3 regions of the Cupriavidus sp. SIMBA_020 genome follow, and region 2 is predicted to be linked to each of the others. Evidence: predicted binding sites of a transcription regulator. Region 2 holds the regulator's gene; each other region holds the start of a gene.
The links. The regulator FNR, encoded in region 2, switches genes on or off when oxygen is low (the NO sensors DNR and NnrR bind a similar motif). The targets are predictions, from matches to a motif close to TTGATNNNNATCAA.
Positions count from the first base shown of each region.

Region 1: the regulator FNR is predicted to act here: its motif matches at 7,138-7,151, upstream of SB751_RS14435 (cation-translocating P-type ATPase).
Region 3: the regulator FNR is predicted to act here: its motif matches at 6,957-6,970, upstream of hemN (oxygen-independent coproporphyrinogen III oxidase).

Region 1 covers NZ_JAWRWU010000006.1:225,485-235,319, forward strand. Annotated here, with positions in the region: gene SB751_RS14410 (tripartite tricarboxylate transporter substrate-binding protein) at 1-514, opposite strand, end outside; gene SB751_RS14415 (mandelate racemase/muconate lactonizing enzyme family protein) at 554-1,720, opposite strand; gene SB751_RS14420 (LysR family transcriptional regulator) at 1,833-2,765, shown strand; partial or broken gene SB751_RS14425 (gamma-glutamyltransferase) at 2,889-3,228, shown strand; gene SB751_RS14430 (YqjD family protein) at 3,764-4,096, opposite strand; gene SB751_RS14435 (cation-translocating P-type ATPase) at 4,256-6,913, opposite strand; gene SB751_RS14440 (SagB/ThcOx family dehydrogenase) at 7,293-7,958, shown strand; gene SB751_RS14445 (hypothetical protein) at 8,004-8,246, shown strand; gene SB751_RS14450 (BON domain-containing protein) at 8,301-8,948, shown strand; gene SB751_RS14455 (hypothetical protein) at 8,951-9,205, shown strand; gene SB751_RS14460 (DUF1488 domain-containing protein) at 9,447-9,725, opposite strand.
Region 2 covers NZ_JAWRWU010000004.1:255,798-265,632, reverse strand. Annotated here, with positions in the region: gene rluB (23S rRNA pseudouridine(2605) synthase RluB) at 1-1,751, opposite strand, end outside; gene scpB (SMC-Scp complex subunit ScpB) at 1,780-2,703, opposite strand; gene SB751_RS10405 (sulfite exporter TauE/SafE family protein) at 3,340-4,098, opposite strand; gene fnr (fumarate/nitrate reduction transcriptional regulator Fnr) at 4,183-4,908, shown strand; gene SB751_RS10395 (hypothetical protein) at 4,937-5,182, opposite strand; gene SB751_RS10390 (hypothetical protein) at 5,179-5,406, opposite strand; gene ccoG (cytochrome c oxidase accessory protein CcoG) at 5,447-6,997, opposite strand; gene ccoP (cytochrome-c oxidase, cbb3-type subunit III) at 7,053-7,967, opposite strand; gene SB751_RS10375 (cbb3-type cytochrome oxidase subunit 3) at 7,964-8,134, opposite strand; gene ccoO (cytochrome-c oxidase, cbb3-type subunit II) at 8,140-8,805, opposite strand; gene ccoN (cytochrome-c oxidase, cbb3-type subunit I) at 8,824-9,835, opposite strand, start outside.
Region 3 covers NZ_JAWRWU010000013.1:104,683-114,517, forward strand. Annotated here, with positions in the region: gene SB751_RS22185 (bifunctional cytochrome P450/NADPH--P450 reductase) at 1-701, opposite strand, end outside; gene arfB (alternative ribosome rescue aminoacyl-tRNA hydrolase ArfB) at 902-1,315, opposite strand; gene SB751_RS22195 (FAD-binding oxidoreductase) at 1,380-2,771, opposite strand; gene SB751_RS22200 (SDR family oxidoreductase) at 3,010-3,921, shown strand; tRNA gene SB751_RS22205 (tRNA-Arg) at 4,033-4,108, opposite strand; gene SB751_RS22210 (c-type cytochrome) at 4,432-5,337, shown strand; gene hemN (oxygen-independent coproporphyrinogen III oxidase) at 5,456-6,895, opposite strand; gene SB751_RS22220 (ABC transporter substrate-binding protein) at 7,095-8,261, shown strand; gene SB751_RS22225 (ATP-binding protein) at 8,280-9,533, opposite strand; gene SB751_RS22230 (response regulator) at 9,537-9,835, opposite strand, start outside.

The sequences.
Region 1 (9,835 bases), on a different contig from region 2:
GCAAGCTGCAGAGATGCGAAGCCGACCCCACCCCGGCATTCGCGAGATTCAGCTTGCTACCGCTGGCGCTGATGAGCTCTCGGAGCTCGGCGAAATTATTCGGCGCCAGAGCCGTTTTTCCGATGAGCGTCGACGGCGCCTCGTTGATGAGGCCAACGAAGGCCAGATCCGATGTCTTGTATCCGAGCTTCTTGTAAAGTGCGGGTGCGGTGGCCAGCCCGATATGGTGGACGAGCAACGTATAGCCGTCAGGCGCGGCGCGAGCCACACGTGCCGTGCCGATGGTGCCGCCCGCGCCCGCCGTGTTTTCGACGACGACGGTAGTGCCGAGCGTCTTGCGCAACGACTCGGCAACGTCGCGGGCGATCTTGTCGCTCGGGCCACCAGCCACGAACGGGACAACCAGGGTGACAGGCTTTTCTGGATACTCGGCGTTGGCGTGACCCGCACCGATAGCCAAGCCACTGACAAGGCAAAGGGTTGCGGCCCGTCCGGCCGCTTGTCTGATCCACATGGTTGTCTCCGTTTGTGTATTTTTTTTGATGTCTGCCGCTTAGTTCGACAGTTGCTGCATCACGCTGTACAGGTCCGACTTGCCTTCGAAGCCGATACCCGGCAGGTCCGGCATCGTGAGGTAGCCTCTCTCCACCTTGACCCCGTCGGGGAAGCCACCGAACGGCTGGAAGAGATCGGGATAGCTTTCGTTGCCACCCAGGCCGAGGCCGGCCGCGATGTTCAGCGACATCTGATGGCCGCCGTGCGGAATGCAGCGGCGCGCCGACCAGCCGTGCTCCTTGAGCATGTCCAGCGTGCGGAGGTACTCCACCAGGCCGTAGCTCAGCGCGCAGTCGAACTGCAGCCAGTCTCGGTCAGGACGCATGCCCCCATAGCGGATGAGATTGCGAGCGTCCTGCATCGAGAACAGATCCTCTCCGGTCGCCATCGGCTTGTCGTAGTAGTTGCGCAGCGTGGCCTGCAGCTCGAAGTCCAGCGGGTCGCCCGGCTCTTCGTACCAGAAGAGGTCGTATTGCGAGAGCGCCTTCGCATACTGGATCGCCGTATCGAGGTCGAACCGACCATTGGCATCGACCGCCAGCTTCTGCCCGTCCTGCAACACGCTCAGAATGGAGTCGATACGACGCAGGTCCTCGTCGAGCGATGCGCCACCTATCTTCTTCTTGACCACCGTATAGCCGCGGTCGATGTAGCTGCGCATCTCGTCCTTCAGCTTGCCGTGATCCTGGCCCGGATAGTAGTAACCACCCGCCGCGTAGACGAACACCTTGCGGTCCGCCTGGCCATTGCCGTATCGGTCAGCCAGCAGCTGGAACAGCGGCTTGCCCTCGATCTTGGCCACGGCATCCCAGATCGCCATGTCGATCGTGCCGATGGCGACAGACCGCTCGCCGTGGCCGCCGGGCTTCTCGTTCTTGAACATGGTGTCCCACACCTTGTGCGGGTTCAGGTTGTTTCCGGTGCTGTCGACGAGCGATTCCGGGTCTGCTTCCATGATGCGGGGGATGAACCGCTCGCGCATCAGGGTGCCCTGTCCATAGCGACCGTTGGAATTGAAGCCATAACCCACCACCGGCTTCCCGTCGCGGATCACGTCGGTGATCACGGCGACCAGGCTGAGGGTCATCTTGCTGAAGTCGATGTAGGCGTTGCGGATGGGCGAGCTGATTGGGAAGGTCTTCTCGCGGATTTCTACGATTCTCACAATGTGTCTCCTGATACACAGAACGCTCACGCCCATCGGCGTGGTAGTGCGTAGCATAGGTGCGGAACACTGTTCTAGAATTGAATCAAAATCACAACATTATTAAATCAAAGTGAAAGCTGACCTCGCCACGGAACTTGAGTTCTTCGTCCTCGTCGCCAAGCTGGGCACCCTCTCCGGCGCCGCGCGCGAACTCGACCTGACGCCTCCCGCCGCCACCAAGCGCCTTGCGCAAATGGAGAGCCGTTTGGGTGTGCGCCTCGTCAACAGGACCACGCGAAGTATCAGCCTCACGACGGAAGGCGAGACGTATCTCTCTTACGCGACGAGAATTCTGGCGGATCTTCAGGAGATGGAGAATGTCGTCTCCAGCAGTGGGTCGGAGCCGCGCGGACTATTGCGCGTGAACGCGACGCTCGGCTTCGGTCGAACGACGATAGCGCCTCTCGTTTCTGAATTCGCCAAGCGGTACACGCACGTTGAAGTCCAACTGGAAGTGACAGACCGGCCGGTCGACCTGGTCGATAGCGGGATCGATCTGGCAATCCGATTCGGCGCCCTTCCCGACCGCCGGCTCTCTGCGCGCCGCATCATGTCGAACCGGAGGTTTATCTGCGCATCGCCGGGATATCTCGAGCGGTTCGGCACCCCCAAGACCCTCTCCGATCTGATGCACCATCGCTGCATCATCCATCGTCAGAATGACAGTGCCTACGGCGTTTGGCGCTTTGAACATGATGACCGTCACGAGACCGTCAAAGTCAATGGCGCGCTATCCAGCAACGATGGAGACATTGTCTTGGGGTGGGCTCTCGACGGCCACGGCATACTGATCCGCTCCGAATGGGATCTGGCCAAGTATGTGGAGAGTGGCCGGCTGAGAATTCTGCTGCCCGAGTACAAGCTGCCATCCGCTGACCTGTTCGTGTACTACTCGCAGCGGCGAAACCAGACGGCACGAGCGCGCGCCTTCATCGATTTCGTCACCGAGAAGCTCAAGGGGACCGGCATTAGGAAGAAGCCTAAGGCAGACCGCACCAGTTGAGCGGCCAGAGTGCCGGGCCATCGCGCCCGAACAGACGCCCAGGTAAATGACTGGCATGGAGAATGGATTCGAGAACCATGACCGATCCCGTCTCCAACGCCGGCACGATTCCGGCGCCGCCCCGCTCCAGCAGCAGCCGCGACACCTCGCCTCGTTCGAGATGGCGATGGCAACTGCGTGTCGCTGACACATTCGCTCGCCATGCCGGCCGGGGCGATTACACCCTGACTGGGGTTTATGTACGACGGCTGCATGGGTGTGTTCGATCCCCGGCCCGGTCGGGCCGGGAGCATTGCGCCGGGCAAGCGCTGCTTCACGTCGTTTTGCCCGACGATTGTGTTCCGGGACGGCAAGCCCGAGATTGTGCTTGGCGCGCCCGGAGGCGGTGTCGGCACCCCGGTTCTCGTCGACCAGCAACGCCATCGACATCTGCAACCGGGTACCCCTGGCAGTGGCTCGTGCCGGTCTCCGAGTGCCGAAGACCGGCCGTCCTTGCCGCGTTTGCCGCTTCCGCCAGTATGCAATGTCCGAACTCGAGCAGTTCCATCTGAAGTAATGAGCGTGCGCGTGAAGACCACTGCACTGCGACGAGCCTATGGCATTGATCGTCGTCAATGCCTGCGGTGATTCAAGGCCGGATCGGGCGGTATGTGGCTATCGTATTAGGAAAATTACTACGACCCACGCTTCTTTCGTCGTTCGGAGACAGCCCATGTTGAGCGCCCATGAAATTGCTGCGCTAATGGTTCTCGATTCTCGGGGATCAGGCGCTGGCATTGACGTCACGGATCTCGCCGAGTTGGCGCAACGCCGACTGATCGATCTTCAGCAGCCTCAGCCATCAGGCCGCCCCATCCGCCTCACACGCGAGGGATACCGGCTTCTCGGCGCCATGACGAGGCCGGGCGGAGAGCGTACGAGCCTCGCGTCGGCTTCAGGAAATTAGCACTGGGCGCCGCCTAGGCCCGCAACCGCGAATTGTGCTGGCGCCGACGTGCCTAGCGTTGGCGAAGCGAATGCGCCGCAAGCGCCCCCGCGGCCGCTGCAAACGCAGCAACGATGCTCATGCTTCGCCACGGGTGCTCATGGGCATAGCGGTCAGTCGCGTCAACCCACTGGCCGACCTGCACCTCCTGTTCGCGCCGCAGGGAGGAAAGCCGGGCCTGCAAGGCATGCAGGCGTCCCGCAATTTCATCCCGCGTGCGCTCGGATCTGTTGTCCACTTCGGCGACGATATCACGCAGGAGCGCTTGGATATCGGCGATCAGCATGCTCGAATCCCGACGCAGTGCCTTTCTGTGCTCGATGAAATCAGACTTGATCTCGTTCATGTTCCTTGTCCTTTCCGGGAGTCGCTTTGGCCCGCTGGGGGCGGACGCTGAGTCGACTATAGGCGGCCCGGATCTCCGATACTTGATCGAGGACAAGGCAAAAGGTGCGCTGCAGAAGGGGGCCTGCTCGCTCGCCACGGTCGGGCGTGTCCATCAGCGCTACATCACCGGCGCATCGCCATGCCTCGCCCGTTGCCTGCCACTCCGGGTGCACCCTTTGTCCAGTTCCATCACCATAGTCAGCGTCATGGCGACGAGCGCCAGACTGATCCATGCGTTGAGCGACACCGGGATAAGATGCACCGCCTCACTCAGCCCCGGGATGTACATCGCCGCCATATGCAGCGCCTGAGCGGCAAGCACGCTCACCACCAACATCGGATTCGAAAAGAAGCCCAGTCGCAGCACAGACTGGCGCTCCGACCGACTGTTGAAAGTCTGTACGTTCTCGAAGAGCACAAACAGCAGAAGGAGAAGGTTGCGGGCCTCCTCCTCCGGATAGCCGTGCTTGAGCATCCAGTAAAAGGTCACGAAGCCGCCTGCGCCCATCACAAGTGTCGAATAGCCGATGCGACGGATCATCACGCGGTCGAAAATGGGTTCCTGAGGCTTTCGGGGGGGATACGACAGCTCATCGCCTTCGGCATGCTCCGCGGCCAGCGCTACGTCCTGAATGCCATTGGTCACCAGGTTGAGCCAGAGGAGTTGCACCGGCAGCAAAGGCATTGGCAGCCCGAGAGGGATCGCCAACATGAACAGCGTGACCTCCGCAGCGCCCGTGGATACCAGCATGAAGATCACCTTGCGGATGTTCGCGTAGGCTACCCTGCCCTCGCGGATGCCACTAACAATCGACGCAAAGTTGTCGTCTGCGATGACGATATCCGCGCTTTCCTTGGCCACTTCGGTACCCTTGCGCCCCATCGCTACGCCGACATGGGCATGCTTGAGCGCAGGCGCGTCGTTCACCCCATCGCCAGTTACCGCGATGAAATGCCCCGCCCTTGCCAGCGACATCACAATCGCCAGCTTCTGCTCAGGACTCACTCGCGCATAGATCCGCGCATGCCGCGTCAAGTCGTCGAGCGCTTTCTCGCCGAGTTGCTCGGCCTGGCGAACCTGGCCCCCCGTCACCACCTGTTCAGCACTGAAGCGTATCCCTGCCTCGGTGGCTATCGCACTGGCGGTGACCGGGTCGTCACCTGTCACCATCGCGATCTCGATGCCGGCGTTGTAGCATTCTCGAATCGCATCCGGCACCTCGGGTCGAACCGGGTCCTGCATGCCTGCCAGCCCCAGGAAGGTCAGATTGACCAGATGCCCGTGGCCGTAGACCTCGTCCGGCTCGGCGCCGATGGTTCCCTCGGCGAATGCCAACACACGCAGTCCTTGCGCGGCGAGTGCCTCCTTCTGTTGCAGCAGCACTTCCCGCTGAATCGGCGAGACGCTCCCCCGCACATCCACCTGGTCGCACATTGCGATCAACGTCTCTGGTGCGCCTTTGACGAAAACGCGGATCCGGTCTTCGTGCCGGTGGAACGATGCCGCATATCTCAGGTCGGGCTCATAGGGAATGCGTGCGACAAGCGGATACCGCTGCCTGACCTCGTGAACAACGGTGCCGCCCTTGTGCGCCGCAGCCAGAAGCGCGATGTCCACGGTGTCCCCGGTACCGGACCAGCCCTTCGCCTCCCTGGCGAGCTGCGCCTCGTTGGGCAGTGCCGCCGCCCTCAGCAAGGCTGACACGCGCGTCCTGGCCTCCTCATCGGTGGTGTCCGCGGTGTGGATGGCGCAGCGGTCCACATCCGGGCCAACATCGCAAGATAGCGCAGTCCCATCAGGTAGCCGGATGTCTGTCACGACAAGCTCGTTCATCGTCAACGTGCCAGTCTTGTCCGTGGCAATCATCGTGCACGAGCCCAGCGATTCCACAGCGGGCATCTTGCGCACGATGACGTTGGCCTTTGCCATCCGCCGCATGCCGATGGCCAACGCCACCGAGATCGCCACGGGCAGCCCTTCAGGAATCGCGCTTACCGCCAGCCCCACTGACATCATGAAGAGTTCGGACAACGGCATGCCGCGCAGCAAGCCCACCGCTACCAGCAGGGCCACGGCAACGCCTACCGCCAGGGCGATCAACCGCGAGAAGCGTTCAAGTCGGATGAGGAGCGGGGGACGTGATACCGATTTTCGGTTCAGTTCACGGGCTATTCGTCCGAACTCGCTTGCTGCACCTGTTGCCACCACGACGCCCCGGCCCCGCCCCCGGTTCACCACGGTGCCCGCGTAGGCACGGCACAAGCGATTGTGAGCCTCGTCATCGGCACATTCGTGCATTGCGCGCTTTCGTACAGGCAGGGATTCGCCGGTTAGCAGCGATTCATCGCACTGCAGATCTGACGCTTCCACGAGTTCAAGATCTGCCGGCACCCTGCCACCTGCCTCCAGCAGCACAATGTCACCCGGCACCACACTGCGCGCCTCGATACGCTGCTGCGCGCCATCGCGGATGACAGTGGCATCCGGCTGCTCCATCTTGGAAAGTGCGGCGGCAGCCTTGTCCGCAGAATGCTCCTGCGCGGTGCCGACGACCCCGTTGATCAGCAGCACGACAGCGATGAACAAGGCGTCCCTCGGCTCGCCAAGGGCAAGCGATACCGCTGCTGCGGCGAGCAGAATGTAAATGAGCGGGCTCAGAAACTGTCGCAGGAATACTGCGACGATCGACGGCGGCTTTGGCCGCGGTAGCGCGTTGGGGCCTATCTCGACCAGGCGCTGGGCCGCCTGCGCGGTGGTCAACCCGAGTTGGGCCATTGTGGGACGCGCCCCGCTTTGGCGACTGCCATCTCCTTGGGCGGGACGGTCGGCCTCTGCGGCACTGGACCGGTCCACAGGAGAGTCTTCGCCGTTTGTCCGGTGCATGTCGGTCGCGTCAAAGTGATGTTGGGGACAGCGGAAAAATTTCGAAGAAGGCGTCTTTGACGGCCTGACTCGCCCACTGATCGTCATCTAGCATATTTGAGCGCATCCGGACTCAATTGACGTGGATCAAGTGACGGTTGGCCGCCGTCCGGCACGCCCCGTGAAGCTGGCTTGATGCAACGCAAACCACGGCTAGACGCAACACCTACATTCGTCCTACCGAGGCCTCCCCAAAGTGGAGCGGCATTCTTGGCAACATTGTGAGCATCCTATGGACGAACTCAAATTTATCCCCTACCAGCCCATTAGGGGCCTGCTGCCACGCACCGCCTCCGGCACGACCGGGCGGGTAATCGCCCTGCCACAGCCGGACCGCACAAATGGTCTGCCGCTGATGGGGGCGTTGTGGCAGCGCATGAGTACCCGTGAGTTCGACGAGCAGCCGCTGCCGTTGCAGCAACTGAGCGAATTGCTGTGGGCCGCAGCAGGGATCAATCGCTCGCAAGGCGGCGGGCGTACCGCCCCCTCGCCGCACGGCGAGGCCGTCATCGACGTCTACGCAGCGCTGCCCGCCGGCCTCTACCGCTACGACCCAGTACACCATTGCCTGGCGCTGAAACGCGCGGCGGACGTGCGCAGCATGACCGGCTATCAGGATTTCGTCGGCATGGCGCCGCTGGACCTGGTCTACGTGGCCAACCACGGCCGGATGCAGGATGTCCCACCCACGCTGCGCGACACCTTTGCCGCCGCCGCGGCTGGCGCCATGGTCCAGAACGTCTATCTCTACTGCGCCTCGGCCGGGCTGGGCGCCGTAGTGCGGGGCTGGATCAACCGGCGTCAGCTGGCAGAGCATATGTCGCTTAACGAGGACGAGGAGCCGATCCTGTCGCAGACCATCGGACGTCCGGCACTGCCCCACCGATCGCCAACCTAGACGCCCTGGCCGAAGCGCCACTGAGAGAAATCAGGAGACACAACCATGATCAGGAACTTCGGCAGTGCGGATGAGATCCGCAACGAAATCCTGCGCCGCCTGCAGGAGAACGCCGACCTTGGCGATGACTGCCGCGACTGCGACATCCCGTTGCCGCAGCGTGTCGACGCTGCTGCCAACGGCGGCTGCAATTGGACTATTGAAGCCTTCCCGGCAGTCAGGCCGTCGTGCCTGCCCACGATCAAGGCCGTTACGACAGAGATGATGCGCGAGTACGAACTCCGCTAGCCAGTCTCCACAGCGTCTTCGGACGATTGCCAGGTGCGACAACAGGGGTAAAGCATGAAATCAGATCATCAGATCCAGAAAGACGTCACCGAGGAACTAGACTGGGACCCGGCCATAGACGCGGCGTCCATTGGCGTGGAGGTCCACAAGGGAATTGTCACACTGAGCGGACACCTATCCAGCTACTCGGAGAAGCTCGCCGCCGAGCGCGCCGTGGAACGAATCTCTGGCGTACGTGCCGTCATCATCAAGCTCGACGTACATCCGCCCGGCGCACTCCTTGACGAAGCCGTTGCCGAGGCAGCCCGCGAGGCCCTGCAATGGCACGTGCATCTGCCCGCAGATGCCATCAAGGTGCGCGTCGAGCGCGGGTGGGTGACGCTATCGGGCGATGTCGATTGGGGCTACCAGAAGCACCTGGCGGAACGCACGGTAAGCCAGTTGCGCGGTGTGATCGGCGTGGTCAACAGCATCCGGATGCACGAGAAGGCAGCGTCCCCCGACGTGGAGAAACGCATCGAAGAGGCGTTGCGCCGTCATGCCGTGCGCGAGGCCCATCATATAACTGTGAAGGTCGAGGGCGGCACGGCCACGCTGAGCGGGCACGTGGACTCCCTGGCCGATCGCCGCGCCGCTGTCGGCGCCGTATGGTCGGCCCCGGGCATCTCGGCGGTCATCGACCAACTCGAGACGCGGCCGTAACCATGCATGAAGCAAAACGGTCGTACAAGGGGTTCCAGATCATACTCTTTGTCCCCGACGCCATTGCTGCGGGCCACCCCGGCGGCAGTATCCATATTGGCGCCCCGGAAGGCGGCATCGGCATTCGGTTTACGCCTGACTGGCCCGCCCCACCCGAGAGCGTGGAACAAGCCGAGTCATGGCTGTTCGCCTATGCTGCGGGGATCGTCGACTGCGAACTTGCGGGTGGCTTCGGCATCGACCTGCGCCACGATTGAGTTATGCCGGGCCAGGAAGACGCCGCCTGCGTTTGCTCGAGGCCCGTGGGAGCGAGCGCAACCGCGCGCGGCCTCGGGGGATGCAGCGGGTTGCGCGCCGAGGAACATCCGGCACAGAACGGCACCAGCGCGCAAGCGGCGAGCGCCCACCATCGCCCCCGCCTTGCCTGTTTTGCCTGTTTTGCCTGTTGGCACGAGCGCAAGTACTTCTCCATGGCGTACCTCCAGGCCCTGTCCGGCTTTACAACGCGAAGCGGAAATGGCCACTGTGCAGCACGATATGCCGCGCTTCCGTCATCTCGAACAAGGCGCCCGCAACGCGCTCAATGTCTTGGCGGTTGCTCATGAATGCCGGCAGCAGATCCTCGCTGAGGTATGAGCGGGCGCCAAAATGATCCTCGAGCGCCTCGGCGGTAATCTCATATGTCGCAGGCACACCGTCCACTGTTGCTGAGCATTGCAGACTGGGACCGGTCGGGTAGTAATCCGGCATTTCGCCGGCAAATTCGATCTTGTGCATAGGTATCCGCCATCCGACGGCCGTGTCGGTCTTTCCAAGGTAGGGGCCACCAGGACTTGCAGGTTGACCCCAGTCAATGAAGTGCCATTAGCTTCCCCATGACATGCATC
Region 2 (9,835 bases):
CGCCCACCGGCACCACCGCCACGCAGGCCACCAGCCGCGCCACCACTGAACTTGGTGGTGTGTGACGTCAGCGGCGCCGGGCCGGTCGGGATGTAGCCCATCGAGGTCTGCATCGGATCCGGCTGACCACGGCCGGCACCGCCGTTACCGCGCGCGCTACCCTTCTCATAGCGCGGCAGACCGTCCATGCCGGTGTGCATCGGCATGCCCGCGATAGCCGCCTCGGTGCGTGCCTTGCGGCCGCCCACCTTGGTGGCGCCCTTGCCGCCCTGCTCGCCCTTCGCCGGGGCTTTCAGGCCGATATTGGCCATCAGCGCACGCACGTCGGTCGGGTCCAGCTCCTGCCAGCGGCCACGCTTGAGGCCGCGCGGCAGCAGGAACTGGCCATAACGCGTACGGATCAGGCGCGACACGGTCAGGCCGACGGCCTCGAACATGCGGCGCACCTCGCGGTTGCGGCCTTCGGTCAGCGCCACGTGATACCACTGGTTCACCCCTTCGCCACCGCCATCGGCGATGCGCAGGAAGTTCGCCTCGCCATCGTCCAGCTGAATACCGTGCAGCAGCGCCTGGCGATCGGCCTCGGCCAGCTCGCCCAGCGTGCGCACCGCGTATTCGCGCTCCACGCCGTAGCGCGGGTGCATGAACCGGTTGGCGATGTCGCCCGAGGTCGTGAAGATCAGCAGGCCTTCGGTATTGAAGTCGAGACGGCCAACCGCCACCCACTTGCCGGCCTTGATGCGCGGCAGGCTGTCGAACACGGTCGGACGGCCTTCCGGATCGCTCTGGCTCACGATTTCGCCTGACGGCTTGTGATACAGCAGCACGCGCGGCGGCTTGGACGACACCTTGCGATGGATCAGCTTGCCGTTCACACGTACCTGATCGGTCGGCAGGATCCGCTGCCCGATGTGGGCCGGCAGGCCGTTCACCGAGACACGACCCTCGAGGATCAGCTGTTCCATTTCGCGGCGCGAGCCGAGGCCGCCTTCGGCCAGCACCTTGTGCAGCTTGGGCGCATCATCGTCGGCAGACAGTTCACGCACCGGCTTGGCCTTGGTGCGCGGCAACGCCATCTCTTCCTGATCGAATTGTTCCGAGATCACGAACTTGAAGACGTCCTCGGCACCGCCGGCAGGCTTGCCCGCCGGCTTGCCGCCCTTCGCGCCACGGCCCGGCTTGTCACCAAGGCGGTGCTCGGATTTCTCAGAAGGCTTGCCACCTGCGGCACCCGCCTGACCCTTGCGCTGGCCCTGACCACCCTGGCCACCTTGGCTACCCTGACCGCGCTTGTCGCGCCGGCCGGGCTGCTGGGCTGCTGGCTTGTTGTCGCCATCGACCAGCGCGGCCTTGCGCTGGGGCTGCTGGCGGCGCTTGCGCACGCCGGCGCCGTGCGGCTGCGCGGACTGGCCGTCGGCGTCACCCGCCTCGGCACGCGGTTCGCGGACGTCACCGGTATCGCGATCGGCTGCCGGCTTGCGGCGACCACGGGGACGCGGCTCGCGGCCGGCCGGTGCGGCGGCGGCGGGCGGCGGCGCGTCGGCCTGCGTCGGCGTAGCGGCATCGCCCTCGGCACGGCCACCCTCGCGGTCCTGTGCGGACTGGCGGCGCGACGCCACCAGATTGCGCAGGCCACGGCGCAGGCCCTTGCGGCGCGGCGCGCCGTCGGTGCCATTGCCCGCGTCGGGCGCAGCGCCGGTATCGCCCGGCGCGTCCGGTTGCCGGACGTCTTGCTCAGCGGAATCAGACAAAGTATTCACTATCGATGTTGCGTGTTATTCAGTTGGACACGCGTTCGTCGTCCTCAGCAGGATGCGGCGCGTTGCCGTCCCGGACCGAATCGTCGGCCGCTTCCGGGGAGGAAGCAGCTGTGTCCACGTGGAAACCGTTGGCGTGGGCCAGCGGCGCGTCGTCGTCCTGGCCGCCATCGGCGGGCCACTGCGCAACGCTGTTGTCTTGCGGGTGCGGCGTGTCGTTCTGTTCGGTATTGGCGCCGTGGGCTTCCGTCTCCACCGGCTCCCCATGGTCGCCCTCCGCCGCGGCCACGACCTCCGCTTCCACCACCTCGGTAGCGGTCTCGACGGACTGGGGCTCGGCAAAGGCCTCTTCGTCGCCAGCCGGCGGGTTGGCCGTGGCAACTTCCTCAAAATCTATCGCCTGCTGGTCCAGCAGGGCAGCCTGGACCTGGGCCTGGGCATCCTCGAGCGGCGGCAGCTCATCCAGCGTGCGCAGCCCCAGATCGTCCAGAAACGCCTTGGTCGTGGCGTAGAGCGCGGGCCGCCCCGGCACGTCCCGGTGGCCGATCACCTCGATCCAGCTGCGATCCTCGAGCTTCTTGATCACGTCCGTGCTGACCGTCACGCCGCGGATTTCCTCGATATCGCCGCGCGTTACGGGCTGGCGATAGGCGATGATGGCAAGAGTCTCCATCACGGCGCGCGAATACTTGGGCGGCTTTTCCGGGTTGAGCCGGTCGAGGAACTCACGCATCTCGGGTCGGCTCTGGAAACGCCAGCCGCTGGCCAGGGCCACGAGTTCCACACCGCGTTGCTGCCAGTCCTGTCGCAATTCGTCCAACAGGACGCGGATGGTGTCGGCGCCGACATCGTCGGCGAAAAGACGGCGCAGATCGTTGACGCGCAGGGGCTCCTGCGCACAAATCAGCGCGGTCTCGAGGACGATCTTCGCCTCTTGGGTATTCATGTGATTGTGTGCAGCCTGTCTTTGCACCTGCTCCCGGACGAATCCCGGAGCACTGGAGATTTCGGATACAGCGGTACCGATGCCACCGCCATCTCATTGCGCAGCCAACTCGCAGCCTGTCGCAGCCCAGGCAGCCAAGCGGTGCACTTCGTTCTTTTGCATCGATTTGCCGGGTCGTTCCGGCAGGAGATCGTCCGAATCCGGCTGGCTTCGCCGGGAGTCGAACCTCTTGCGTCGCGCTCTCGCCTTTACCCTCGCAGGCGGAACCCTTCCCCTTGGAGCGGACATTCGCCAGGACAATCAGATTGCCAAGGCGGCAAGAAAAAACGGATATCGGCCCGGACAAGCTTCGTCCTGCGCCTGCGCCACCACTCCACAAGGCCGCCCGGCCTCTTAAACCAGATCTTTTGAACCGGATGAACTGTGGGGACGGATCCGGCAAGCCAATGCTGCCTCGGACCCATGGACACGCATCCCAGATCAGGGATGCCGGCCCGGCGACGCCAGGGAATTACATGGCGCGATACCGTGGTTCTCGCGATTGTATGGCATTCCCGGCCCCGTCCGCAACCCGCCCGCTGCCCGGCGTGGCAAATGGCACGAACCCGGATGGGCTGCCCCCCGCTCGGAATTGCCTCAGAACACCACGCAAAACCCATGCGCCGCCAGGGTCTCCGGCAGCCAGACCGCCCGCGCCACGCCCACCATGCCGAAGCCGATGATCAGCACCCCCGCCACGGCCCGGACCACCGGCCGGCGCGACAAATGGCGCACATACCCCGAAAGCCCCGAAATCGCCAGCAGGTTTGGCAGCGTTCCCAGCCCGAAGGCGAACAGCACCAGCGCGCCGGACACCGCATTGCCGGCCAGCAGCGCCATCGCGAGTGCCCCATAGACCATCCCGCACGGCACGATTCCCCAGGCGAGCCCCAAGCCGAAGCGCCTCATGAGCGGCGTATGTCGGGCGAGGCCGGCGGGCAGCCTGATACCGAGCGCGCCCATGCGACCCACTACCCCCTGGGCCACGCGCACCGCGAGCGCCTCCAGGCGCGCCGCGCGCATGCTGCGCCCACGCAACAGCCAAAAGCCCGACGTCACCAGCATCGCCCCGCCTGCGCCATAGAGCCATCGCTGCACGGGCAGATAGTCCTGCTTCCATACGGTGGCGCCTACGGCACCCATGACGGCCCCCAACAATGCGTAGGTGGTCAGGCGCCCGGCGTGCATCGCCAGTAGTTCGACAAGCCAGCCGCGCGGCGAGCGATGGATCGTCACTGGCACGCGCACTGCCGCGCGCTGCTCGGCGGCCATCGCTATGCCGCCGCACATTGCGGCACAGTGGACGCCACCAAACAACGCAACGATAAAAACACTGAAAAGCACACCAAATGGCAACGGTCCCTCGCTTCCGCGTCACTTCACGCGGTAAAATTGACTTGTCGCGCCCCTGCTGCAATGCGCATCACCAAGAGCCCTCAATTGCTTACCTCCATTCCCGTCACCGAGATCTCGCCCCGCTGCTCCACGTGCGGGATGGGTCAGCTTTGTCTGCCGGTAGGCATGTCGCAGCAGGACCTCCTGAAGATGGACACGCTCGTGCAGGAACGCGTGCGCGTGCACAAGGGCGAAACGCTGTATCGCATGGGCGATCCGCTTACCGCCGTCTATGCCGTGCGCTTCGGCACGCTCAAGACGCACGTGACGCTCGAGGATGGCCGCTCGCAGATCACCGGCTTCCATCTGCCCGGCGAGATCGTCGGCCTGGATGGCCTTGGCGAAATGCAGCATGCCTCCGATGCCACGGCCCTCGAGGACGCCGAAGTCTGCGTCGTACGCTTCAGCGAGCTGCAGGCGCTGTCGGGTGACCTGCCCTCGCTGCAAACCCAGTTCCTGCGCTTGATGAGCAAGGAAATCTCGCAGGACCAGGTCATGCTGATGACACTGGGCTCGATGCGCGCCGAGGAGCGGCTCGCCGCGTTCCTCGTCAATCTTTCCGAGCGCCTGTCGGCGCGTGGCTACTCGTCTAGCGAGTTCGTGCTGCGCATGAGCCGCGAGGAGATCGGCAGCTATCTGGGCCTGAAACTGGAGACCGTCAGCCGCCTGTTCTCCCGTTTTGCCGAGGCGGGCCTGATCCAGATCCGCCAGCGCCACGTCAAGCTCATCGACATGGCCGGCATCAAGCAGATCTACAACCGATCCTGCTGAGGCCACCTTGCCGGCGGTGGTGCGCGGGCTACTCGAGTTCATCGGTATCGCTGAGCGGCGTCGGCATGGTGTAGAGCGTCAAGCCGCTCGACAAGGCGCAGAACAGCCACGCCAACAGGAATCCCACGGTGTAGATCGCTTCGCGCGACGCGTCGACCGGATGACCGAAGAAGTTCAGGTCACTGGGATCCACAATCGAGAACACCGTTGCCGTGGCCACGCCGCCGATCAGAAACGCTGGCCACATCACCCACATCAGCCAGCGCAGTCTCATGGCCGCCTCGCCGTGTCATTGACATGGGCGTCGGCGCGTGCGGCGGACCCATCCAGCTTTTCCACCACCAGCCCATGCCGCGCAGCATTGCGCACCGGCACGTCGGCGTGGGTATTGGCGAGCCAGATCGTCACGCCACAGCCGATCATCGCCAGCAGCGGGCCACTCATCAACAACCACGGCCACGGTTCCTTCCACCACGGCTTGATTTGTTGCGCTGTCATTGCCTACTCCTTGCGTCGATAGTTTCCTGGATGACCCGCACTACAGGCCGCGCGGCACGATGAAGCTGGTCGCTTCCTGGATCTGCGCGCGTTCCCGCGCATCGTCCACGCCCTCCCCCGTGACCGTGATGCGGATCTTGTGCGTACCCTCTGGCGCGTCGTCGATAGGGATACGGATACGCACGGGCAACAAGCGGTTCGACGTGGGCGCCAGTGTTTCCGCCGACTTGTCGTACTCGATGGTCAGCCCTTGCAGCGCCGCGCTCGTCGCCTGCACCCGGACGCGCATCGGAGCCTCGGTGGTATTGATCAGTTGCAGCCGGTACACGTTCTCGATCCATCGACCTTCGACCTCGCGGCCCAGGGCACCACGATCGCGAATGACATCGACCTTGAGCGGCGCGCGCATCGCCAGCGACCCGATAAAGCCCCCCACCAGCACCGACCAGATCACCGCGTAGATGATCGTCCGCGTGCGGAACAGCCGCCTGCGCGCCGCCACCGCCGACAGGCTCTTGCGCATTGCGTTCTCGGAGGTGTAGCGGATCAGGCCGCGCGGATAGGCCATCTTGTCCATGACCTGGTTACAGGCGTCGATGCAAGCTCCGCAACCGATGCACTCGTATTGCAATCCGTCGCGGATGTCGATCCCGGTCGGGCAGACCTGCACACAGATGCTGCAATTGACACAATCGCCAATGCCGGCGGCCTGCCGGTCTGTCTTGCGCGATCGGCTGCCGCGCGGCTCGCCACGACCTACGTCATAGGTCACCACGAAGGTATCGCGGTCGACCATCACGCTCTGAAAGCGCGCGTACGGGCACATGTACTTGCACACCTGTTCGCGCATGAAACCCGCGTTGCCCCAGGTGGCGAACGCATAGAACAGCATCCAGAACGACTGCCATGGCCCCAGCGAGAAATCAACCACCTGCCCGCCCAGCTCGCGGATCGGCGAAAAGTAGCCGACAAAGGTGAAGCCGGTCCACAGGGCGACCACCACCCAGAGCGCGTGCTTGGTCGCCTTGAGCCGCAGCTTGCGCAGGCTCCACGGGTCGCCGTCCAGCCGGATGCGGGCGATGCGGTCGCCTTCCACGCGCCGCTCGATCCACATGAAGATCTCGGTGTAGACGGTCTGTGGGCACGCGTAGCCGCAGAATAGCCGGCCCGCAATGGCGGTGAACAGGAACAGCGCCAGGGCCGAGATGACGAGCAGGACCGCGAGGTAAATCACGTCCTGCGGCCACAGCACGAGGCCGAAGATATAGAACTTGCGGGCGCCGAGGTCGAACAACACCGCCTGCCGGTTGTTCCATTGCAGCCACGGCGTGCCGTAGTAGACCAGCTGGGTGAGGATGACGAGCCAGACGCGCCAGCTCGAGAAGGCGCCCGTGACCGAGCGCGGATAGATCTTGCGCCGGACCTCGTAGAGCGTCTCTTCAGAAGATTCAGCCGATTGGGCGGGCTGGGCAGGCTGCCCGGATCGAGGCGCGGCTGCCGGGCGCCATGGCGGGCTGTTGTCCGGCCGTGAGGGCTCCGGCGTGGCGGCGTCGTCCGCCACGGGCTGTGCAGCGTTGGGGGGCGCGTTCATCTGGTGTTCCTCGCGCCCCGGCAGGCGGCTTGCCGCCCTGCCCGGGGGCTGTTGATCATTGTCCGGCCGCTCCTGTGTTGGAGAGACCCCACACATAGGCCGTTAGCATGCGGATACGCTCGGGCGTCAGGATTTCCTCGTGCGCGGGCATGTGGCCGTTGTGGCCCTTCAGGATCGCCTCGACGATGGCATTTTCCGAGCTGCCGTAGAGCCAGACGCTGTCCGACAGGTTCGGCGCGCCAAGCGCCTGGTTCCCCTTGCCGCTTGCCCCATGGCAGGCTGCGCACGTGGTCTTGAAGGTGCCTTCTCCCCGCGACGCACGGATCGGATCGGACGCCAGGCCCGAAAGCGAGCGCACATACTGGGCCGTGTCCCCGGCGAGTTTGGCGTCGATGGTACCGGCGAACGGCGGCATCATGCCGTTGCGGCCCTTGGCGATCGTCTGACGGATCGTGTCAGGGTCGCCGCCATAGAGCCAGTCGTTATCGGCCAGGTTCGGGAAACCGCGGCTGCCGCGCGCGTCGGAGCCATGGCACTGCGCGCAGTAATTCAGGAACAGGCGCTGGCCGATCTCGCGAGCCTCGGGGTCGGCTGCGACCTTCGTGACGTCCATCGCCATGTACTTCCCGTAGATCTCGTTCTGAATCTTCTCGGCGGCCTGGCGATGCGCAGCCAGTTCGCCCTGCGAGGAGAAGCCCAGCACGCCTGCGTAGGAACCCAGGCCCGGATACAGAACCAGATAGCCCAGGCTGAAAATGCAGGCCAGCAGGAACATCCACATCCACCAGCGCGGCAGCGGATTGTTCAGTTCGCGCAGGTCACCGTCCCAGACATGGCCGGTATCCTCGGTCACAACCTGGCTTTTGGGCACCCGGCGCTGCGAGAACAGCAGCCACACGCACCACGCGATGCCGACCAGCGAGATGGCCGTGATGTAGTAACTCCAGTAATCGGAAATGAAATCGCTCATGGCTGTGGGTTCCGGCTTGTCGTTATCGTGGTCTCGTCAGGCAACGCGAAAGGCAACATGGCCGACTCCTCGTTGGCGGCCTGGCGACGCGTCGACCAGGCCCACCAGCAGATGGCGAGGAAAGCCAGCATCGACAGCACGGTGGCAGCGGAAGTCAGGATAGCCATGGCGTTTACTCCTTCGGGGCGGTGGCCGCCGTGGTGGCGTCCACGCGCACATTGCGGCGGTTCAGGCCGAGGCCTTGCAGGTACGCCACCATCGCGTCCTCTTCGGTCTTGCCGGCGAGTTCCTCGGGGGCGTGGGCGATTTGCTCCTCGGTGTACGGCACGCCCAGTCGCTGCAGCGCGCGCATCCGCGCCTGGATATCATCAGTCGGCAGCGTAGCCTTCTCGAGCCACGGGTACGACGGCATCACCGATTCCGGCACCACATCGCGCGGATTGCGCAGGTGGATGCGCTGCCAGTCATCCGAATACCGCCCGCCCACGCGGGCGAGATCCGGCCCGGTACGCTTGGAGCCCCAGAGGAACGGATGGTCATACACCGACTCGCCGGCCGTCGAGAAATGGCCATAGCGCTCGGTCTCGGCCTGCAGCGTGCGCACCTGCTGCGAATGGCAGCCGACGCAACCCTCGCGGATATAGATGTCGCGGCCCATCAGGCGCAGCGGCGAATACGGCACGATGCCCGCATCGGGCTTGGTCGTGGAATGCTGGAAGAACAGCGGCACAATCTGCACCAGGCCCGCAATGCTCACCACGATGATCGTGGCGATGATCAGCCAGCCGACGTTCTTCTCAAGCGTTTCGTGGGTGAAGAATCCTTGTTTTTGTGACATCTCAGCAATCCTCGGCGGTCAATGTGCGGAAGCCTGCAGGCTGACCGGAATCGGCGCGTCCGTGGCGGGCTTGCCGACAATCGTACGCACCACGTTGTAGGCCATGACCAGCATGCCGGTCAGGAAGCACAGGCCACCGAGCAGGCGGATCAGGTAGAACGGGTACTTCGCCTTGACCGCCTCCACGAATGCGTAGGTCAGCGTGCCGTCCGGCTGCGTGGCGCGCCACATCAGCCCTTCCATCACGCCGGCGATCCACATCGAGGCGATGTAGAGCACCACGCCAATCGTCGCAATCCAGAAGTGCCACTCGATCAGCTTGACGCTGAACATCTCCTTCTGCCCGAACAGGCGCGGAAACAGGTAGTACAACGAGCCGATCGAAATCATCGCGACCCAGCCCAGCGCACCCGAGTGGACATGGCCGATCGTCCAGTCCGTGTAGTGCGACAGCGAATTCACGGTCTTGATGGACATCATCGAACCTTCAAACGTGGCCATGCCGTAGAACGACAGCGCCACCACCATGAACTTGAGGATCGGGTCCGTGCGGAGCTTGTGCCAGGCACCGGACATGGTCATGATCCCGTTGATCATCCCGCCCCAGGACGGCGCGAGCAGGATCAGGGAGAACACCATGCCGAGCGACTGCGCCCAGTCCGGCAGCGACGTGTACTGCAGATGGTGGGGGCCAGCCCACATATAGGTAAAGTTCAATGCCCAGAAGTGGACAATGGAGAGCCGGTACGAGTAGATCGGCCGCTCGGCCTGCTTCGGGATGAAGTAGTACATCATCCCAAGGAAGCTGGTGGTCAGGAAGAAGCCCACGGCGTTATGGCCGTACCACCACTGGATCATCGCGTCCTGCACGCCCGCATAGGCGGAGTACGACTTCCACATCGACGCCGGCATCTCGATGTTGTTCACGATATGCAGGATGGCGATAGTCAGGATGTACGCGCCGAAGAACCAGTTGGCCACATAGATATGGCGCGTCTTGCGCTTGATGATGGTGCCGAAGAACACCACC
Region 3 (9,835 bases), on a different contig from region 2:
GCGGCACGGCGCTGGCGGATCACATCGTCCACCAGGTTGCGCATGTAGGCGATGTCCGCGGCGCACTGGCGGTGCGCGCGGCCCATGAAGCGGTCCTGGATCGGCAGCCGCGTGAGCTTGTTCATCGCCTCTTCCAGCGCGCCGACCATCGCCACGATGAACGGGTCTAGCTGTTCGCTGGAAAACGAGTCGAAGTCGTAGCCGAAACCGGACAGCGCGATGGTGTCCAGCGTGAGCCGGGTCATGTCGTCGGCCACGGCGATATCGGCGTCCGGGCCCTGGCGGTCCCACTTGTCCACGAGGCGGTTGGCCACGCGCAGCATCACGTCGAAGTAGCCCTTCATCGCCCGCTGGCTGAACGCCGGCATCAGGATGCGGTGGGCGCAGCCCCAGTTCGGCTCGTCGCTGTGCGCGGTGAACAGGCCGTCGCCGGCCATGTCGCGCAGGTAGGAGAGCGGCGGGCCGATGATCTTGCGGAAGCGCGTGGCGTCGCACAGCTCGCTGGCCAGCGCCACGGACGACACGAACGGCACGCGCCGCCCGGCGAAGTCCAGCTCGAAGATGCCGTCATGGTGCCGGCTGCGCGCCAGCAGATGCTGCCCGACCTCGCCCGGCGTGATCTGGAACAGATTGCCGACGATGGGCCAGCCCGGGTCGCGCGGAATAGGCTGGAGGGCAACGGCGGGCTGGACGATGGACATGGGGGCGGGGCTGGATGGAGCGGCTGTGGGAGCGGGTCGTGACTGCCGTAGACAATCGCCGAGTTTCGGGGGCGAAGTCAACGCGCGGACACCGAGCATGCCCTCCAATTCCCGCGCCGGCGAGTCGCCCGCCGTGCGTTTGAAATAAACGTTCGAATAATGTGACGGATCGTTGACTGGTCGCCGGGGCGTCGGGTCGCCTAGTCAACCACGCGCCCGCGCAGCGCCTTGATCTGGCCGCGCTGGGTCTTGGCCTCGATGCGCCGCTTGCGCGACGCCAGCGTGGGCCGCGTGGCGCGCCGGGTGCGCGGCGGCGTGGCCACGCTCTCCACCAGCTCGTGCAGGCGCCGGACCGCTTCCTCGCGGTTCATCTCCAGGCTGCGGTGCTGCTGCGCCTTGATGACGATTACGCCGTCGCGGGTGATGCGGTGGTCGTGCAGGGCCAGCAGCCGCTCCTTGTGGTCGGCCGCCAGCGACGCCGTGCGTACGTCGTAGCGCAGGTGCACCGCGTTGGACACCTTGTTGATGTTCTGCCCGCCCGCGCCCTGGGCGCGGATCGCGGTGATCTCGTATTCGTGATGAGGGATGAGGAAGTCGCCGGCCATGGCCGCCATCATAGCAACGCATGGTCCGGCGATGTGTGGCGGAACGTGTCCGCCACGGGCGTCCAACCCCGGCTTACGGTGCCGGGGCGATGTTCTGGTTTGTGCAGAACAGGTTCTGCGGATCGTATTGGCGCTTGATGCGCGCCAGGCGGTCGTAGTTCGGCCCGTAGGCGGCGCCCACGCGCGCGGTTTCCTCCTCGGTCAGGAAGTTCACGTAGACACCGCCCGTGGCGTACGGCTCGGTGGCGCGGAAGAAGTCGCGCGCCCAGGCGATGCAGGCGGCGTCCTCGTCATTGCGCTCCCAGCGCGCGTGTACGTTCATCACGTAGCGGGCGTTGCGGTGCGCGTAGGCGGTGGCATCGGGCGGCACGCGGTTGGCCACTCCGCCCACATGGCCGATGAAGATGTCCGCCAGCGGCGACGGCAGGCGCAGCGCGAAGTCGGTCATCGCATCGATGGCAGCATCGTCCAGACCCGAGAAATTGTGCGATTTCCAGTAGTTGCGCGCGCCCGGGCCGAGCAGCGGGTCGAACGCCTGCTGCCACGCCGCGTACGGCGCCGGCCCCACATGCTCGCCCACGGTCTGGCCGAACTGGCGCAGCGGGGCGATGGCCGCATCGGCCTTGTCGGGGTCGCCGTTGTAGAACACGGCCAGGATCACCACGTCGCTGCCATGCGCGGAGGCCGGCAGGAACGGCAGCGGCGGCGCCTTGCGCAGCACGACCCAGACGTTCAGGTCCTCCGGCATCGCATTTTCCGCGAAGGTGCGGTACTGGCGCAGCACCGACTTGCCTTCGGCGGCGGGGAAGACAAGCAGCCCGGTGGTGACCATCGGCCCGACATCGTGCAGCTTGAACTGGAACAGCGTGACCACGCCGAAGTTGCCGCCGCCACCGCGCAAGGCCCAGAACAGGTCGGGCTCCTCGGTGGCGCTGGCCCAGCGGCGCTGGCCATCGGCGGTCACCACCTCGCAGCCGAGCAGGTTATCCACAGTCATGCCGTACTGGCGCGTCAGCCAGCCAAACCCGCCGCCGAGCGTCAACCCGGCCACGCCGGTGGTGGAGTTGATGCCGAGCGGCGTGGCCAGCCCGAGCGCCTGCGCCTCGTGATCGAAATCGGCCAGCAAGGCGCCGCCGCTGACCCAGGCCACTTTTTCCTTGGGATCGATCTGGACACTGCGGTGCGCGGAGAGGTCGATGACCAGCCCGTCCGCGCAGATCGCACTGCCTGCGATATTGTGTCCGCCGCCGCGCACGGCCAGCACCAGCCCGCGGTCTCGCGCGAAGTTGACGGCCTGGATCACGTCGGCGGTGCCCGTACATTGCACGATGACGGCGGGCCGCTTGTCCACAGTGGCGTTCCAGACGGTGCGGGCCGTGTCATAGCCCGGGTCGGCGGGCAGCAGGACCTTGCCGCGCACGGCCTGGCGCAGCATGTCGAGATGGGCAGGGGTCAGGGTTGGCATGGCGGTTTCCTCCACGGTGTGCGCGATGCAGGCGATGAAACCTCTTCACCTTGCAAGGCGCGCGCCACAATCGCCGAGGGGGCATCCACGCTGGCCTGCCGGCCGTTGCCGGGCCGTGCGGCGTGCGCCGGAGGCCGGAAATCGACCGATCGGTTACAGCGGTGAGGCGGCGCGGGAGACGCCTCGCGCGCGGCGGCGCACCTTGCGTCACGCGCCCCCGTTGCCTAGCATCGTTCCCATGACTTCTCCGCTCAGAGACCGCGTCGCGCTGGTGGCCGGTGCCACGCGTGGCGCCGGGCGCGGCATCGCCGTGCAACTGGGCGCAGCCGGTGCCACGGTCTACGTGACCGGGCGCTCCACGCGCGCCCAGCGCTCCGAAATGGATCGACCGGAGACCATCGAGGAAACTGCCGAATTGGTGTCGGCGGCGGGCGGCCGGGGCATCGCCGTGCGGGTGGATCACACGGTGCCGTCCCAGGTCAGCGCGCTGGTGGACCGCATCCGCGCCGACCACGGCGCGCTGCACATCCTCGTCAACGACATCTGGGGCGCCACGGTCATGGAGTGGAATAAGACCGTGTGGGAATCGTCGCTCGACATTGGCCTGCGCACGCTCGAACTGGGCGTGCATACCCATGCGATTACCAGCCATTTTGCGATCCCGCTGCTGATCGAATCACCGGGCGGGCTGGTGGTGGAAGTGACCGATGGCACCGCGACCTACAACGCCACCAGCTACCGCGTTTCGTTCTTCTACGATCTGGCGAAAGCCAGCGTGCTGCGCATGGCCTTCGCCCTCGCGCACGAACTGGCGCCGTACGGCGCCACCGCCGTCGCGCTGACGCCGGGCTGGCTGCGCGCCGAGGCCATGCTGGACGCCTACGGCGTCACCGAGGCCAACTGGCGCGACGCCACCTCACGGCAGCCCCATTTCGCGATCTCGGAAACGCCGGCCTACGTCGGCCGCGCCGTGGCAGCCCTCGCCGCCGACCCCGAGCTGGCCCGCTGGAACGGCCAGACGCTATCCAGCGGCCAACTGGCGCAGGTGTACGGCTTCACCGACCTCGACGGCAGCCAGCCCGACGCCTGGCGCTACATGACCGAAGTGGTCGATGCGGGCAAGCCGGCGGATATCACGGGGTATCGGTGAGACGGGCGCAAGCGTCCGCTGCTCGGAAGTCGATCTGGCTTCGGACCACAAACTGTTGGAAATTCGCGTGCGCGGGATTGACTAGCGTGGACTGACTACAAGCCAGTCTATTGGCGCGCCCGGCTGGGATCGAACCAGCAACCCCTGCCTTCGGAGGGCAGTACTCTATCCATTGAGCTACGGGCGCGATGTGAGCTGCGTTTGACGTCGGACGAGGGCCGGCGTCGGAAAGTCGCATAGGATACCTCGTTTGCCGGGCGGCGTCCATGCGGGTTGCGCCGGGAGGGGTTCCGGCAGGTCTCGCCGCCGCCGCTTTTGACCCCGGACGCCACGGCTTGGGTCTATAATCGCCAGCTATTTGCGTCGAAACGAGACGTACCCGGGACACGAGACATGGCCCGGACGCAGATAGCCGAAAGGCAAAAACAGACCCATCCCCGACAAGGGCCAACAAAGCAAGCCGCCCCCAACGCGCTGCACTAGGTTTCCCTGCAAAATCGAGAGTTCTGTATGAGTGACGTCCACCAAGAAAACGACCACCACGAGTCTCCCATCAAGACCCCGAAACAACTGATCGCTGTCGTGATCGCCGCCTTCCTGGTGCCGATTATCGTGATCGTCCTGTTGGTCAGTTTTGTTGGTCACGGTACCCACGAGGGCGCCGGCTCCACCCAGACGGCCGAAGCCGTCAACCATCGCATCCAACCCGTCGCCACCCTGGAAATCAAGGACCCGAACGCGCCGCGCGTCTTCAAGACCGGCGAGCAGGTCTACAAGGAAGTCTGCGCCGCCTGCCACGCCACCGGTGCGGCCGGCGCGCCCAAGCACGGCACCCCCGGCGACTGGACCGCGCGGATCGGCCAGGGCTTTGACGGCCTGCTGAAGTCCGTGATGAACGGCAAGGGGGCGATGCCCGCCCGCGCCGGCACTTCGCCGGACGACTACACCGACTACGAACTGGCCCGCGCCGTGGTGCACCTGGCCGACGCCGGCGGCGCCAAGTTCCCGGAACCGCCCGCGCCCGCACAGGCCGCACCGGCGCAGGCTGCCGCCTCGGCACCTGACGCGCAGGCTGCGGCACCGGCTGCTCCCGCCGCGCCGGCTGCCGCTGCCGCACCGGCACCCGCTGCCGCCGCACCCGTTGCTGCGGCGGCTGCCGCCCCGGCCGCTGCGTCGGCCGAAACCGGCAAGAAGGTCTACGACCAGGTTTGCGCCGCCTGCCACGCCGCCGGTGTGGCCGGTGCGCCGAAGCTCGGCGACAAGGCCGCCTGGGCGCCGCGCATCAAGGAAGGCATGGACGCCGTCCACAACTTCGCGCTCAAGGGCAAGGGCGTGATGCCGCCCAAGGGTGGCTATGCCGGCGCCGATGCCGATGTGATCGCCGCCGCCGACTACATGGTCAACGCCTCGAAGTAACGCAAAGCGCACCTGTAAGTCCACGCAAAAAAGCCCGCGACGATCCTCGCGGGCTTTTTTGTTTCGATTGGGGGCCGGTCGGTCCGGCGCCCCTATCCCTATATATATAGGCAGCAGTTCAGACCACGCGCGAATAGCGCACCAGCGGCACTTCGCGCCCCGCGTCCTGGCGCAGGTAGCGGTCGAACACCATCGCCACGCGACGCACCAGCAGCCGGCCCAGCGGAGTGATGTCGATCCGCGACGCATCGCGCCGCAACAGCCCCTCCGTCGCCAGCGCGTCCAGCCCCGCCAGTTCCGGCGCGAAGGTCCGGGCGAAGTCGATGCCATGCCCGGCCTCCACCGCCGCGATGTCGAGCGTGCCGTGGCACATCAGCGCGCCAATGATCGTCTTGCGCAGGTGGTCGTCTGCGGACATGCCAAAGCCGCGCGCCACCGGCAGCCGGCCCTCGTCCAGCGCGGCGTAGTACTCGTCCGTGGTGCGCGCGTTCTGCACGTAGTGGCCGGCCACCGCGCCAATCGCCGAGACGCCGAAGCCCAATTGATCGTGCCCCGCATGCGTGGCGTAGCCCTGGAAGTTGCGTTGCAGGCGCCCGGCCTGCTGGGCGATGGCAAGGTCGTCGTCCGGCAGCGCGAAATGATCCATGCCGATATAGACATAGCCGGCGGCGGTCAGGTGCTCGATCGTGGATACCAGGATGTCGAGCTTCTCGCCGGCGGGCGGCAGCGCCGCCTCGTCGATACGCCGCTGCGGCTTGAACACATGCGGCAGGTGCGCGTAGCTGTAGACCGAGAGCCGGTCCGGCCGCAGCGTCAGCACGCGGTCGATGGTCGCCGCGAAACGTTCGGTGGTCTGGTGCGGCAACCCGTAGATCAGGTCCATGCTGACCGAGCGGAAGCCGAGCCGCCGCGCCGCCAGCACCACATCGCGCGTTTCCTCGTAGGACTGCACGCGATGGATCGCCTGCTGCACCTTCAGGTCGAAGTCCTGCACGCCAAGGCTGATCCGGTTGAAACCGAGTTCCGCCAGCAGCGCCATGCGCGCATCGGTCACGCGGCGCGGATCGATCTCGATCGCGTGCTCGCCATCGGGCAGCAGGTGGAAGTGTTGCGTCAGCGCCGCCATCACGCGGCGCATTTCGTCGGGATCGAGGAAGGTCGGCGTGCCGCCGCCCCAGTGCGATTGCATGACCGCGCGGCGCTCCCCGAGCCGGCCGGCCACCATCGCCATTTCCCGGGCGAGGTAGTCGACGTAGCGCGCGCTGCGCGCGTGGTCCTTGGTGATGATCTTGTTGCAGCCGCAGTAGTAGCAGATGTTCTCGCAGAACGGGATGTGCAGGTAGAGGGAGAGCGGCGCGGGCGAGTCGGCGCGGCAGGCGTCGAGCGCGGCGAGGTAGCGCGCGTCGTCCATCTCCGCCTCGAAGCGGTCGGCGGTGGGGTAGGAAGTGTAGCGGGGGCCGTTGCCGTCGATACGGCCGGCCAGGCTGCGGAAGTCGGCCAGCGCGCGGCGGTCGAACGCCGTGGTGGCAGGCATGCTGGGGAGGGTGGGGGCTGACATGGCGCGCTCTTTTTGCAGGCGAAGATGGTCACGATGCTATGCCGCTGCGCCACCGCTCACCTTGACGCGCATCAAGCGCACGCCGCGCTTGCGCCCGCAGCCCCGCCGCCGTGGGGCGTTGGCGTCATCCGAGCGTCACGAACGGCCGATAGGCTCTGCCCGCCGTCCCCCCTCCACCCGATTCCAACGCCCGCCGACCATGCGCCCAGCCTCGCCCAGAACGATGTCGTCCGCCGTGCCGGCGCGCCGACGCATGCTCCGGTCGTTCGGCACGCTGGCCGCGATGCTCGCGGCTCCGGCCGCCTTCGCCCAGCCCCAATCCGCCAACCCCGCCGCCGCACAGCGCCGGTCGCTGGTGGTCGGCCACCTGCTCGACCGCGTGGGGCCGCAGGCGGATCTGGCGCGCGACTACCTGGCCGGCGCCAAGGTGCTGTTCGATGCGACCAACGCCTCGGGCCAGGGGCCACGCATCGTGCACATGGTGCGGGATGCCGATGCCAGCCCGCGCATCGCCACGTCGCAGGCCATCGGCATGGCCGAGTCGGACCACATCGACGTGCTGTTCGGCCCCGGCGACACGCTGCTGCCCGCGCTGGCCACCTCGTCCGAACTGAGCCGGCGCGGCGTGCAGATCGTCGCCCCGCTCTCCGGGCTCTCGCTGGCTGCCGACAACATCTGGTTCACGCGCGCCGACTATCAGGCGGAGCTGGACGCCGCCGTGCGGCAGTTGCGCAGCTATGGCCTGAAAAACATCGTGCTGGCCGTGTCGCCCGATTTCGCCGCCGGCACGCTCGCGGCGGGCACGCCGTGGCTCGAACGGATGGAGCGCGACCTCGCTACGCGCGCCGTAACGCTGACCGGGAGTGTCGATGACAGCGCGCGCCGCATCGCCGCAACGCGGCCCGGCGCGGTCATCGTGGCTGGCGACACGCTCGCCTACGGCAGCCTCGGCCGCGCGCTGGCCGCGCAAGGTTGGTACGGCTTTCTGGTGGGATTGTCGGCGGTGAGCCCGGCCGCCGCGCGCGAGATTCTCGGCGGCCACTACGCGGGTGGCGTGGTGGTCACGCAGGTGGCGCCCGGCCCGCAGGAATCCACGCTGCGCGTGGTCAAGGAGCACGTGGCGCGGATGAAGCAATACCTGGACGAACCGCCCTCGCCCGCCACGCTGGCCGGCTACATCGGCGCGGCCTGGCTGGTGCGGGCCGCCAGCGCGGCCAGGGCGCCGGGTGCGCTGGAGCTGCGCCGCGCGCTGCAATCGCGCATCGACGTGGGCGATTTCACGCTCGACTTCACGCGCGGGCTGCGCGGCTCGCAGTACGTGCAGCTGGCGCCGATCGGCAAGTCGGGCGTGCCGCAGCGCGCCTGACCCAGGCGCCTATATCTATCAGTCGCGCGGCAGCGTGATGCGCACGCGCAGGCCGCCCTCGACGCGGTTGTCCAGCGTCAGCTCGCCGCCATGGCGATTAACGATATCGGCGGCAATCGACAGCCCCATCCCCACGCCGCCGGTGGCCCGGCTGCGCGACGACTCCACGCGATAGAACGGCTCCAGCACGCGCGGCAACTCTGCCGGCGGAATGCCGGGGCCGTTGTCGCAGACGTCGATCTGCACGCGCTCGGGGCTGTCCGTCAGCACGATATGCGCGGCGCCGCCGTAGCGGTGCGCGTTCTCGACGAGGTTGACCACGGCGCGGCGCAACTCCGCCGGGTAGGCCAGCAGCGGCGCGGCGGTGCCGGAGAGCCGCACGTCCTGGCCGAGTTCCTCGGCATCGTCGACGATGGCCTGGAGCAGCGCCTGCACGTCCACGCGCTGGCGCGGGCCGGTGCCGTCGTCGCGGTCACGCAGGTAATAGAGCGTGGCATCGATCAGCCCGTTCATCTCGGCCAGATCCTGCCGCAGCCGGTAGCGCACGTCGTTGTCCTCGATGCGCTCGATGCGCAGGCTCATGCGCGTGAGCGGCGTGCGCAGGTCGTGGGAGACTGCCGCCAGGAAGCGCGACTGCTGCGCCAGCTGCGTGCGGATGCGTTGCTGCATCAGGTTCAACGCCTTGGTGGCGGCGCGCGCCTCGGCCGGCCCCGTGTCATCGTCGAGTGGCGGTGCGTGCACATCCTGCGCCAGCCGGTTCGCGCCGGTGGCCAGCCGCTGCACCGGCCGCGCCAGCAGCCGCGCGCCGACCCACGACGAAATCACGATGGCGATGAACTGGAAGATCATGCCCGGATGCAGGGGCCAGAGCCCGTGCCAGGGGGGGAAGTGGCGGGGCGGTCCAGCCGGCCCGCCCCGCCGGTCCGGATCACCGGGACGGAACATGCCGCGATCCCCGGACGGGCCGCCTTCGCCCGCATCGTCATCTTCCTCGAAACGCGGTCCGCGCTGCGGCGGCTCGAGGCGTCGGAACGGCTTGCCGGCGGCGGCGGCCTCCGAGGCTGCCTCGCGCATACGCTCTTCCCAACGGGCCGAGCCGGGGCGCGGGAACAGGCCCTCGATGACGGTCACGCCGAGGACGTGCACCGCCACCATGATCGCGGCCATGACAAGGAACAGCCGCAGGAACATCGAATCGAAGGGGCGACGTCGCGTGGCGGTGTCCATCCGGACGGCAGCGCTGGCGTTCGGCGGCGGGGAGGACGCGGCCATGCGTCAGGAATCCACGCTGACCGTGAAGACGTAGCCCTCGCCCCGCACCGTGCGGATCAGGGCCGAGTCGCGCGGGTCGTCGCGCAGCTTCTGGCGCAGGCGCGAGACCAGCAGGTCGATGCTGCGATCGAACACATCGAGGTCGCGGCCGCGCGCCTGGTTGATCAGCATCTCGCGGTCCAGCACGCGGTTCGGGTGCTCGATGAAGGTCAGCAACAGGCGGAATTCGGCGTTCGAGAGCGGCACGACCGTGTCCTCCTCGTCGACCAGCTGGCGCAGCGTGGTGTTGAGCCGCCACGCGC